Regions from separate parts of the Legionella cherrii genome, predicted to be linked through region 1. Evidence: riboswitches for the same ligand, from Rfam matches in the RefSeq annotation. Region 1 holds a riboswitch; the other holds the start of a gene.

Region 1 (6,937 bases):
CCTAACTCCAAAATCCGTGTCGCATGCGATGGCTTACCAATCCCCGCATCGACAATCAAGGTTACATCCGTTAATCGATGACGTAATGTCTCCAACGCAAAAGGATTGAGTAATCCTTTTCCTGAACCAATAGGTGCCGCCCACGGCATCAAAATCCTACAACCACAATCCATGAGACGTTGGCATAAAACTAAGTCATCAGTACAATATGGAAAGACCTCAAATCCTCGTTTTACTAATTCATTCGCTGCACGCAATAACTCAAAGGGATCCGGCTGCAGACTCAAGTCATCACCAATCACTTCCAATTTAATCCATGAGGTATTAAAAAGTTCACGCGCCATTTCAGCAGTAGTAATCGCAGTCTGTGCATCACGACAACCCGCAGTATTGGGCAGTAAACAACAATTCAAAGACTGAATGGTTTGCCAAAATAAATCGCTACCTGTACCACTGGCCATTTGTCTTTTCAGAGAAACGGTAATTACCTCTGTTTTGGAGGCCCTTACCGCATCGGTCATTACCTCAAGTGATGGATAACCCGCAGTCCCCAAAAGCAACCGACTTGTTAAAAGCTTATCTGCTAAATGCCACATGATTACCCTCCTTGCATTGGCACGATGAGATCAATACGGTCTCCCTCGCACAAGGTCGTCTCCGCCAACATTGATTTGGGGATAAACTGATTATTAATTGCGATTGCCGCGTGTGCGGCAATACCGTTCTTCCGTTCAAGTATTGCCTGCAGCGTACTGGATGCATCTACAGTTAGTGGTTTATCATTTATGTAAATAATCATCAATAAGCCTCCCAGAGCTCAGGATAATAAATGTCTTTTTGATTGCTCTTTAGTCCACGTAGAATTTCCTCTACCAATGCAGGCGCGATTAAAAATCCATGACGATAAAGTCCATTTACCGCAATCAGTTGCTTTGCATATTTTATGCGCGGCTGATGATGCACTAAGGTGGGACGACAGTGCGTCACCGTTTTAATGATTCGTGCTTCAGCAAAACCTCGGTGTACATAGTAAGCAGCTGTTAATAGTTCAAGCGTCGTTCGTACCGAAATTGGACTGGAGTCTTCTGTCTCCAATTCGCTGGCACCGATAAGGTAATAAGAGTTCGGGCGAGGAGCAATATAAATGGTATATCTTGGATGCAAGAAGCGTATTGGCCTTTGTAATTGCACGTCTGGTGCATGAAGCCAAATCAGTTCTCCACGAAGCCCGCGTAAATTTGCAAAAGTGCTTTTTGCTCCAATGCCTCTGCAATCAAAAACAAAATCAAATAAATAAGATGTATTTCCTGTTTCTACTTTACCTGAATGGATGTAAGAAACATAAGTTTGGTCCCGCCAAATGACTCCTTGTTGGCAAAGATGTTTTTTGAGTGCCAGCAATAAACTCTGATTATCAAGTTGCGCTTCTTTGGGGAAATAATACCCTGCATGGAAATGATTCAGCTCCGGTTCAAGCTGCTCCAGAGAGTCTTGAGTGAGCACTTGATAACATGAGTCACTTAATTTATTCACAATCCGTGTACTGAACTGCTGCCATTCTGCTTTATCTTGAGGGTGGTGCACCACAAGAGAACCTTTTTGACGAAAATATACCGGTTCCGTTAATTGATGCAAAATAGACTTCCATAATGTATCAACTGACTCCATGCCCAACTTGAAAATTACATGCTCCGCTTTATCAAGCTCAGACCAGGGTGCCAATAAACCTGCAGCGGCGTAGCTGCAATTATTGAACGCGCTCTCTGCCTCAAATAGGGTTACCTGCCATCCCTCATTGTGTAACCGCAAAGCCAGCAAACACCCCATGATGCCAGCACCAACAACAGCAACATTTTTCATTTAATCAAAATCACTCAAAAATAAAATCCCGTCGGTTAAGCCTTGCCCCAACAAGTAACTATAAGATGAATAGCAAATACTGCTTAAATTCTCTAAAGTTGGGCCATGGCCCAACCCACAATTATTCCCCCACACAACATGCAATAGGCTCTAAATCAGAATGAGGCATCTTAGGCAGTAGCTCATTGGTATAACACGAATGCACTGAGAAAGAGTCATCAATTACTCCTAAATGCTTGCCAAAACGCCCTACCTTATTCCAATCACGTTCTACATTCAAAAGCGTGCGCGAGAAAAAGGGCAAGCTTCGAATGAAAATCGTATGATACATGGGAGTTCGTAACTGAGGCTTTGTTTTACATAAGAGTTCATAAGCTTCATCTGGATTTTCGGTAGTAAACGCTGCTCCGCGTTGTGTGGCTTTGAGAAAACCTTTAATAGTTTCAGGATTTTTCAGCATCCTTTCAGGCACAATAAACTGAATGGAGCAAAAACAGCAGCAACCTAGACCGGCTAGCTGATCCAGGCGTAAAAATACTGTTTCACCCCGCAGATGCTCCAATTCAACTTTTTGAAAATTAATAAAACCAATGCCGGTATCAATTAGGTCACGACAAATTGCATCAGTCACATTCATGCCAATACGCACTGTTTCATAACTGGCCGAATCAATACCAGCTAATTGTGCCAAATTATCAATAATGATTTTGCCGAACTCACCAATATACCCTACCCTTTTACCGACAATATCTTGGAATGAATTAATGCCACTGGACTTCAGTGCGATGAGCCCGGTCGGAGGTTCATCCAATAGCGTTCCAATTGATGTCACAGGATAACCTTTTGCACGAGCGGCCAAAGTATGAATCATGGCTTTAACACCAAAATCAACATGCCCCATACCTACAATTTCAGTCACATCACTGGGATCACTAGGCTCCAAAATTGCAAGTTTTATGCCTTCCTGTTGGTAATAACCTAAAGAATGAGCAACAAAAATTGGGGTATGGTATGGGTTTGCATACCAATTGAGTAATAAAGTTGTTCTTGTAGATAATGCGCTCATGCCATAGCTCCTTGTATTAATTGATAAAATAAAGGATGGCTAAAGATATCGCGTAAAGACTAAATTGAAGAAGTTAACCTTCATTAGCACTGTTGGTAATCACTCGCTAAAAGGGAGCTAATACACCATGACAGGACATTCAAAAGCTCAACTGTTCTAAAATGAAATTCAGTTTTAAGGCGTTCTTACGCTGGTATGAACCAGATCAAGTTCAACGGGTATTTCTCAGACGTTTATCACGACACCCCGCGCCATCAATTGTTGGTAATGCTAGCTGTTATGGAAAAAACTGTCAAACATTATAAAAAATTAAGATGTAATAACGCCCTCATCTGCCCTGCGGACACCTTCACCCCTTGTGGGGAGAAGGGCAAAATTTATTTATGATTCTGCACATAAAACACATTATGTTGAATCAATAATCGCTGACATAATAAAGGGGTATGTTGCAATAAGTGATGCAGATAGGCGCAGGTAAATTGTTGGGAACAAGTAGGGCAAACGCAATCGGCATCAATGAGTTCAAATTTCATTTGTGTTTTTGGATCCGTTAAATCGACATCCCCTACTCGACTGTAAACTTTTCCTTGCAATGCTGCTTGGGCTGGTTCATCGGTCTCAATAAACTCTATACCCTTATTGTGCAAGCACCATATTAATTCGGAGTCAAAACTGCCCATGATATAACGTGGTACATGCGCCCAACGATTTAATTGTTCCCAATCCAACTCGGTCATCACATTAAAATAAACGCCATGCGTCTTAACCAACGTATGTTTCTTGAGATCATCTACATGTATAAATGGAACTATCGCATCATTCCAATTATCCCAAATTTGTGGAAAATCTTGGGTGATGTGTTGGGGTAAAATGACTGCATTGGGTTTTAAGTGCTGAATCAGAGAGATCAAATCTCCCAAATTAAATTTTATTCTAGAACCATCATAAGGAGATTTTAGCGTATAGATTCCTTCTTTATTTGCCACGAGTGATGCTGCATTCAGCACGATAAAATCAGGCCAAACGAGATAATCTGACAAATCAGATATTTTTTTAAGCACATCTTGACCAGGTTTATACAACAAACGTTCTAGAGAAAAAGATGCTGCGGTTACTTTTGCTTCTTGCCAATTTGCCGTTGTAAGGCACAAACCTGCTTCCGAAGTTAAAACGGGTAAAAAATTCTGTACTGCAGCCAACATTCCTAATCTCCTGATTTAGCTAACTATCGTCATCCTGAGTGCAGCGCGGGCTCTCCCCCATTGTGACACTGCGCTACGGCATGGAAATCCCTCGCTTTCTTCGGGATGACGAGCAGCTGCACTGAGGCTTTTTGGTAGACAGTCACCTGATTTATAGCAATAAACTGGTGTCACCATAACTAAAAAATCTGTATTTTTTTTCAATTGCTTCTTGATAAAGCATCATTGCCTGTTTATGACCAATAAAAGCGGAAACCAGCATTAATAAAGTCGATTCAGGTAAGTGAAAATTGGTCATTAATCCATCACAAATCTTAAACTCATATCCTGGGTAAATAAAGATGTCTGTATCCCTACTGCATGGAGTAAGTGTTCCATTTTGGACCGCACTCTCAAGACTTCGCATAGCAGTTGTACCGACTGCGATTACCCTATTTCCTGCAGCCTTTGTAGCATGTACCGCAGCACATAGTTCAGGACTTATTGTAAATCGCTCGCTATGCATTTTATGATCTTTGATGTTATCGCAACGAACAGGTCTAAATGTCCCAGCCCCAACATGCAAAGTAAGATAAGCTACTGCAACACCTCGTGAATGTAAGCTGGATAATACCGATTCATCAAAATGCAAACCCGCGGTTGGTGCCGCTACAGATCCTTCATGTTTTGCATACACTGTTTGATAACGGTCTTGATCCAGATGTTCATCATTTCGGGTAATGTAAGGAGGTAAGGGAATGTGTCCTATCCCATTTAATAATGTCAAGACATCCATATCCGCTTTGCAAGTGAATAAATCATCCTGCCTATCAAGAACTTCAATTTCTTTATTTTGCTCCAGCTTAATAATTGAACCCGATTTTAATGACTTGCTGGCTTTAATATGAGCTAGAAAAGTGAACTCACCCGTAATTCGCTCGACTAATAACTCAACCTTCCCTCCAGTAGTTTTTTGGCCATGAAGTCGGGCTGGGATAACTTTGGAGTCATTCATTACCAATAAATCACCAGGGTTTAAAAAATCAGCGATTTCACGAAATTGGTAATGACCGTAGTCACCTTTTTGACGATCATATATTAAAAGACGCGAATCACTACGATTTGGTAAAGGATACTGAGCTATTAATTCTGGAGGTAAATCGAAGTAAAAATCCTGTTTATTCATAAAGCAACCTGAAAAATAAATTGCCGGCATTATACACGAAATACCCTCATTCATCATCCCTGCTGAATGCAATTCCTAACAAAATTCCATGTGAATCCAAAAGTTTTGTTTTGCCTAATCTTTTTTTTGCAATGTCGGATCGACATTAGGGGTGGGTGATGTATCTTTTATTAATCGTCTGGCACTATAGAGCCATTGAAGCCTTTGCTGTGATTCCATAATTTTCTCTGGCGAAACTTGTTCGATTAATTTATTAAGCTCTCCTTTGCTTTTAGGGGATATGGTTGAACTCTCGACAATATTCCGTGCTTTTTCTATATCGTCTTTTTTAGGTGCTTTTAATACCAAAGATTCAAATTTCTCGATCATTTGTGAATAACTTGCCTGAGGATCTGTTTTTGGAGTAAGTGACAAACCGGGATTTCTACTTAATAATACTTTTTGGGCACGAGTTTCCCTTAATGTTTCTCCCATTTCATTTCTGGCTCGTTGCATTTCTGATTTTTGGTTTTTTAATACTTCTCTTAAATTTAGATGTTGTTCGTAGCGATGCACATGCTTCTGCAAATTTTCTTGTATTTTTTCAAGACAATTATAGCGAGGGGTTTGAATTCGTTCTTTCGCTTGCTCAAAATCACGCTTAGCTTGTAACCAGTCCTCCTCAGTCAATTGATTAGGATCCTTATCTTTAGGAAGCAGAGCATAAGAACCATCATCTGTTTGCACAAGAAATTTTGCATCCTCATGTTTGATACTAAAACGGGCTTGGGAATAATCAAACACTTGTTCTAATTTATCATTAAGAAGTATTTTTTTGTTGTTCATTACTTTCAACGCGGAAACCAATCCTCGTTCACGTAATTTTAAGCCTTCGATTTCAGGGTCCAATTGTCCAGGAATACTCTGATGCTCTCTTATTTTGGCTCGGGTTTGTTCCAAAGCGAAGCGAAATAATTCTTCATAGTTCGTTGTTGTTTGGCTCAGATGAACTTTATGAACACTCAGTTCATGTTCAATCGTTGTAATGTGTCTACTGAGACGTCTTTTTTCAACTTCATGAACCTGGGGATCATCAGAAGCTGTGCTTTTATAGAGTTCTTCCTGCGCTTTATACCGTTTTAGATCGTCCACCAAAACCGATATTCTTTGTGCAGAAAAAGCGGCCGGATTTCCTTGCGGATGCTTGAAAATAGGCAGTTGCAAATACGCATCCAGTATATCGATATGGGTATGAAGTGCCTCATGGTAAGCTTCCATACGTTGCCCTTCCTCTTCGAGAGCCAGTAATTCTTCTTCAACCTGCTCTAATTGGTGTTCCAATTCATCCAGTTTTTCATCTAAAACTTTAATGGTCTCAACGTAATGAGCAATCATATCTTCTATAATTTGAATTGGAGAGCGATCTGAGGTTGTTTCTTTACTCTGTTCCTGTTTATCCTTTAGAAGATGTTTGTCGATTTCAAGTCGAATAAGCTGATCTACATTTTTAGCCAGTTCTTCTCGCTCTGCAATAATTCCCATAAGAAGAAAAATCAAGTGTCGCTGTTGGCTGAGCATTTCTTCTGTATTACGTTCCCTGATCGAATCAATTCGTGCCTCTTCTTTCATTATTTCTCGAGCTATCATGGTTAATGTCACATTACC
Region 2 (6,937 bases), 810 kb from region 1:
ATTAATCACTGAAAGCATTACGGCCGCAAAACTAAACATCATAATAAAAGAACCACTCCAAAGTGTAGGCGATGGAATGATCTCTTGATAGGCTTTGATCACTTGTTTCACATTAAAAGGCTCTTTGGGCTGAGTCCAAAATGGCGATTCCAATAATCCATTGCGCGATTTCAGTAGGAGTATTAAACCAATTACAGCCATTAACATGAAATTCGCTTGCCAACTGCAATAAGTAAAAATGAGCGAACCCAATACTGGAGCCAGAATAGGAGATATTGAAACAATCATAGAAACATAGGATAAAACCTTGGCGCGCTCTACAGTATCTTCAAAGTCTCGCGAGATTGAAAATGCAACCAGATTAGCACAACACAGAGCAAATCCCTGTAATGCGCGGCCTAGAATGAGCACAAAGATATTGGGAGCAAAGGCACAGATTAAACTGGCAAGAGCGGCAATAAGTAAGCTTCCAGGCAATAAACGACGCCGTCCAAAATGATCAATGAGCGGCCCCCAAACGAGTTGAGTCACTCCAAAAACAAACAGGTAAATGCTTAAGGTTAATTGACTTAAGTTATGTGTGGTACCAAAAAAATTGGTGATATAGGGTAGCGAAGGTTGATAGAGATCAAATGTCAGTAAAGAAAAAGCGGATAGTAAGCCAATAAATAAAATCGAAGGTTTTGGTTGTGACATAATATTCATTTTGTAAAAAAATAGTGGGCATTATAGTAAAATCTCTATACTTTTGCTCTAAATTTGCAAAAAAATCTGGAATCAAGATTTTATAGGTATTTCCCTTCTCCCCATCAATAGCCGCTGCACATCAGGGTGGATGTAGGTAAAGTCGATTAATAGCCCTTACCCCTGCCCCTCTCCCACAAGCGGGAGAGGTTTTTTTAACAGAAAACTTCTTGGCGCCACGAAATACGCGCCGCTATACCCAGGCTAAAAAATCAGCCTTGGCGAATCAGATAATGACTGCCCGCATGAATTATTTTTTTCATCCGATTATCTTCTTCCGGATTAGGCTCACAGGCTTTAAATGCATCTTTTACGGAGGCAATACTTAGAGGTAAAACAGGGCGACTATCGGTTTCCAAATAACCGTCTTTATTCTTAAAAATAGTAAACTGGTCCGTAGCAAATTCCTGGCAATCCGTTAACGTTTCATCCTGGCAAATGGAAAACTTAATGGATCGTTCTACACGATAGGACTCACCCACTTCGTCAGCAAAAACGATATCTCCATAGACTACGCTATGGCGGGTCCCGCAAAAATAATAGCCAAATTTATATTTACCATTCTCAATAACATCAGTCCGAATAAACCGTCCCTCGCCTTGAGCCAGACCATTGAGCGTCACAATATGCCGGACCTCTTCTTTGGGGTTGTTTGCAGCTACTGCCAAACCCATTAAAGTCCATCCCATGATTAACAAAACAATTTTTTTCATTTTTATTCCTTATCTGAAAAACATCCTCAAGGAACATGTCTTTAAGGATCAATAATCAACTCTAATGTCAATTTAGAAAGAAAAAATTTTAACCAAACTGACATCGCAGTCCATTATGCAAAAAAGAAAGCCTTTTGAACAGATGAAAAAAGTTGACTTTTTGCACAAAGTTTAACATGGTGATTCTGTCAAATAAGGATAAAACTTCGTCAGTACGAAGAAAGATTGGGGACTATTAAGCTCCCCAACCTTGAGGTGAAAACCCAATTTTATGGCTTGTTTAGATGTTTTAGCCTTTAGGTTGCAGGTGAGAATGACAATCATTAATAAATGCCAGGACACCACCATCTGGGGCACAATCTTTAGGACTATGGTGCGACTTATCAGGAATATCTATGGAAGCACCTGCCTCTATAAGCATTTTGATCATTTCTCGATCACCCCGTACCACGGCCTTATGAAGCGGCGTTTGCCCCTCGCTATCCTGAAGATCTAGAGATGCTCCAGCTCTCACTAATGCGCGCGCGCAATCCAAATTTTTGCTATAAACGGCCCAATGCAGTGCTGTGCGTTGATAATTAGAGTCTGTTTTATCCAAATCCGGTTTCGGCATTGATTTGATGAGCACCTTAAGTTCAAATAATCGCCCCCAAGTTGCAGCTCTTCTGAGGGCCTGATCGTGCACTGGACTACCCAATTCACCTGTTTTACGTAATGAAGCACAGACATTGGCGAGTTGAACTGAATCGTGTGTCTTACGTGACTCACCCAAAAAAGTAAGCAGTCTTGGTGCGAGTTTTCCACTGGCTTGATCCATAATCGTCTGGTTCGTGTCCACCAATCTGGAGCTGATAGAAGAGATTTCTAACAACTCATGGGTACGCTCCATATCAACCCGACTGAGTGGCTTGTTAGCAAAAAGCAGATTTGATAATTCGATAATCATATTGGGCATGGCGCCAAATAAAGTGGTATCACTCGCAACCAGTGATTTCACAGCAATTAAATAAGCGGCAACGAATTCGGTATTGTTTGACATATCTTGATAATAGGTCAGCTTTTTATCCCTCATCGCTTCCAAAGTACTGGTAACACCCGTTGACAAAACCAAATCGCCTGATGAATGAGCAACTGTTTGGCGCATTACTCCATTGGGTAAGCTTTGATGGTATTCTATTGCTGGCAGTGACTTGGAAGTAGGCAATGTCGTATCATGATAATATGCATATTGGATATCCGATTTTTTACTGCCAAAATCCCCGACTAGAACATATTTATCTTGACCACTTAACTTAATGTATTGTGCGATTAATTTATAATCTTTAGAAGAATCTACTGCGGCAAGATACATAAAACCATATTTACCTGTCGGAAGTGACGCTTTCTCAGGATTACTTAATGCCGGTAAATCTTCTGCTTTAGTAATGGTAGGTAAACCTAATCGATCCTGGCCAATACCTGCACTGCCAATCAACATATCCTTATCACTAAATGAGTCATAGACCTCAGGTTGATCCTGCTTGGCTTGCATACGGTATAATGTTTGCATAAACATGTCTGCAAAGGCCGCTTGGTTTACGTTTCCTACAAATAAGAATTTGCTGTCAGGAGAGAGAACTCGTTTCACAAGATGAGCAGCTGAATGCTTACACCGATTGGCATCGATAAAGGCTACCACAGTATTTTCAACTGCATCAAACTCTTCCAAGGAAGACAGTCCAACATCAGTCCCCTCTATTGATACCCGACCATTGACTGGAGTCCCGTACATACTTTTAAATCGAGGAATCCCATCAAGCGTACTGACTAAAACGACATCAATATCCTGTACGCCCTTTTTTTCGAGCTCGCGGACAACATCCTTAGCAATATTACCGGCGAAAGCAAAATCACCTTTTGCGGTTGGATTATGACAATTAGCATGAATAACAATAACCTTACCCATAAAATGAATCCTCTAACTGACCAATTTATAAACTATATTTTAGAACGCCAACCTTAACAAAATCTTAACATTTAGTATTTTTTATGATTCATTGGGTTGTTGCGATGCCATTTTTAATTAAAAGTAATTAGATTGTATTTGAATGCATTTTTCTGAGTTAAAGGCAGGCAAAATGATGTGATAGCAAATAAAATGATCAAGTAATGAAGCATTGAGAGGATTTACTTTTCAGCTTTTACCCTTCATGGTAAAATATTGTTCGTACATTAGGGGTGCCAGTTATGGCTGAGAGGATGAACCAACCCTTTGAACCTGATCTCATTCGTCTGAGCGGAGGAAAATGTGTCTATTGTTATGTTCTCAGGTGTTATTGCTTTTATTACTTCGTTTATTGGCTTATTACCGCAAATTATCAAATCCTTAAAAACACGATCAACACAGGATCTTTCGATGATCATGTTGATTAATTACCTCGTCTGTTCTGTAGCGTGGATTATTTATGGAAGCAGCACGGATTCCTTTTTTGTGATCAGTTCTAACGTCGTAGGCTTAATTGTCAGTGTGCTGCTTATTTTTTTAAAAAGACATTATGATGCACGATGTAATTAATTTAACAGGCTATCAATCGATTCTATGCCTCAATGGAGAATTACCTGAGTCCTCCTTTTTCAAAACGTTGAGCCTGCCCATTATCGCAGCGGATGGGGCAGCAAATAGTCTATTAGAGCGTGGAATTAGCCCGCACTTAATCACTGGGGATTTCGATTCTGTCCGACCAGCTCTCTTAGAAAACCATCCTTTTCTTCATTCAGCCGATCAAAATTTTAGTGATTATCAAAAGGCGATGCATTATTTGAAAGAAAATGATTTATTACCTGCCATTATAGTGGGAATCAATGGCGGGCATTTAGATCATATACTGAATAATATTAATATTTTTATGGAAACCAATTGTCTTTTGTATGCGCCCCCGATACGCGGCTTTGTTTTAAATGAAAAATCAAGTATGGGTTGCTCATTACCCATGCATACAAAAATTTCATTAATCGGAATACCCACAGCAACTATTTCTTCAAAAGGGCTTCAATGGGAGCTCAATCAATCGCAACTTTCTTTTCCAGGAAAAACTTCGTGTTTCAATCGAACTCGACTATCTGACATTGTTTTGGAAATTCATCAAGGCTCGGTTTTGGTTTTGATATATGAGCAAATGATTGAGGATGCGGGACTCATGTTCGCTAATCCATAAAGACACTACAATCATCCTGCAAAACCCGAGTATCGGACAATGGTAAACAGCCCCTAATCGATTTCAATGGAGCAATGATCTCCTGAGGTCACTAAAGTCACAATACTGTCTTTTGCCAGCTTTTGGGAGCCACATAAAATATCCGGACCAAATGCTGAATTTTTTCGATAACCAAAGATATATACTTTATTCGCTGGTCCTTTGCCTGAGTAGGACTTGCCTCGAGCCCCCGATTTTTTACCCTCCACAGTAAATCCCAAAGCAGCAGCTGTTTTTTCATCTGTTTTTACTTGAACGGTGATTGTATCCTTGGCGATGGCTTGAATTGTAAAAGAAAATAGAATAAGCCCAATCCAATTTTTTATTAAATTTTTCATCATATAAACGCTCCTTGTTCTATGATTCTCTTAATATAACTTATTTAAGGCTTAAGGAATATAAGTTCAACTAAATCCTGACAATTTTCTAATTCAAGCTTGTTTCTGGTTATTCTCTTAAGAATAAACCAGTAGGGCGAGTCCGATGAATCAATTCCGTGTTTCATAGCGGTCAACACTTGGAGACCTGCGTGCTGCTCTTGAATTCCAAATTACATACACTATTATCAATATATAGTCAGGTGAATTCGTCTACGAATAGAATTAGAGTTTTTCCACTCTAATTTTGATAGAAATGTATGGATATAAGGTCCTCCGCAGAACCCTATATTAAACTTTTTGTTGGCTGTTTGTTTGATGTATTTATTGCAGAATATTGATTCAGAGCGCTCCAAAAAAAGCGCATATTGAGTACAAAATAAAATAAGGGTTTGTGAATTATGTTGCTAAAATTTTTTAGAGGAAAATCTCCCAGCCCAAGTCAAGTAGTAGAACATGCTGCCATTTTTAGTGTTCATGAAGCCCATAAACCCAGCTTATTCAAAGGTACTCTTTCTGGTGAGCGTTGGCGTCATGAAAGCATGGGCAAAACTTTAAGTACAATCACTGATTTGAAAAAATTACAGGAATTAAAAAAGATAGCAGCCAGAAATTTAATTTCTTGGGAGAAAAAAAGATCTGAGCCTCCTCCTGAGGTTGAAGTCGTATACCAAGATTGGGGTGTTACGGCGATGGAGGCTACCCAAAAGTATGCAAAAATTTATTCCGTATTAAATATGGCCAATTCCCTCTATCCCGGTGGAGCGTCATTGGAAGGTGGAAGTGCTCAAGAAGAAAACATGTGGCATCGAACCACTTGCGCGCTTTCATTAATGGATAAAATAGTCCGACATGATAAGAATTATGAGAATACATTTCTTTATACTCCTGAAGGCGTGGAATTAGTCGAAGGCCGAAGGAGAATGACTACTGAAGAACTCGAAACTTTAAAGAAACGCTGTAAAGAAGCCTATTCACCCAACGCATGTAAAACATTCCATAGTGATGAACCGAGAATTTGTTTTAGAGGTCCGGAAGTGTTGCTTACAGCATCAATGGATGATTTTTCAAACAATAAGGTTTCTGATCCTGACATGAGCTTTTCATTTCTTGTGCCAACAAATATTTTTCCTTTTCGTGAATTAAGATCTGCAGCACCAGAACACTTTGCTGAATCCCATTCAAAAGCGCCGGAAGTAGTCAAAGAACACCGGGATGATTTAAGACGACGCATTGCGGCACAACTGGACACATTAATTATTGCCAACCAACCTTATGCGATGTTTGGCGCTTGGGGTTGTGGCGAATTTAAAAATGAGCCAGAACTCATCGCTGAAATTTATGCTGAGGAAATTGAAAAAAGAGCCTCTTTTTTCCACCATATCATGTTTCCAATTATTGATACCCGCTCACAAAGCAAAAATTTTGATATATTTCAAAAAATATTGACTGGTATAAAACTTGGAGAGGATAGCTCACCGCAGCCTTCATCCCATATTTAAAATCCCGCTCTAATTTGCAATGCTTCCCTCCCGCGACTTATTCACGAGACTTTGGCAGAGAACTGCTCAAGGCAAGCCTATGCAGAATGAGAATATCCCCTCGCTACCAAGATTACTTCGAGTTAGAGAGTTTTCTCTGTTCCTCTATTTCTATTTTCTCGTCATCACTTGCTTCAACTTCTTCCTCATTTTCACTTTTTTCACCCTTTTCTAAATCGTCCTCAGCAGGGCTCTTAATAATCGATTTAAGTAGAAGAGGTGCGACTCCATTGTTGGCAGGTGTTGACGTTGTATCTTTAGAAACCTCGCTACCACCCCAGGTAACGAGGAATAAGGCTCCATAGAGGAGTTGAAATAAGAACATAACT

The links. A riboswitch is a leader RNA that binds a small molecule or an ion and turns the genes downstream of it on or off. The one in region 1 is predicted to bind thiamine pyrophosphate.
Positions count from the first base shown of each region.
Region 2: linked by a shared signal. The riboswitch ahead of EL022_RS04735 (SemiSWEET family sugar transporter) and the one ahead of EL022_RS08250 (ABC transporter substrate-binding protein) in region 1 are both predicted to bind thiamine pyrophosphate.

Region 1 is NZ_LR134173.1:1,919,537-1,926,473, reverse strand. It holds gene EL022_RS08265 (thiazole synthase) at 1-596, opposite strand, end outside; gene thiS (sulfur carrier protein ThiS) at 599-799, opposite strand; gene EL022_RS08255 (FAD-dependent oxidoreductase) at 799-1,860, opposite strand; gene EL022_RS08250 (ABC transporter substrate-binding protein) at 1,982-2,926, opposite strand; TPP riboswitch at 3,092-3,185, opposite strand; gene EL022_RS08245 (queuine tRNA-ribosyltransferase) at 3,304-4,128, opposite strand; gene queA (tRNA preQ1(34) S-adenosylmethionine ribosyltransferase-isomerase QueA) at 4,280-5,293, opposite strand; gene EL022_RS08235 (hypothetical protein) at 5,408-6,937, opposite strand, start outside.
Region 2 is NZ_LR134173.1:1,112,941-1,119,877, reverse strand. It holds gene EL022_RS04750 (multidrug effflux MFS transporter) at 1-696, opposite strand, end outside; gene EL022_RS04745 (hypothetical protein) at 957-1,457, opposite strand; gene ankY (Dot/Icm T4SS effector AnkY/LegA9) at 1,747-3,402, opposite strand; TPP riboswitch at 3,661-3,758, shown strand; gene EL022_RS04735 (SemiSWEET family sugar transporter) at 3,745-4,011, shown strand; gene EL022_RS04730 (thiamine diphosphokinase) at 3,995-4,651, shown strand; gene EL022_RS04725 (hypothetical protein) at 4,705-5,031, opposite strand; gene EL022_RS04720 (poly(ADP-ribose) glycohydrolase domain-containing protein) at 5,469-6,569, shown strand; gene EL022_RS04715 (hypothetical protein) at 6,682-6,937, opposite strand, start outside.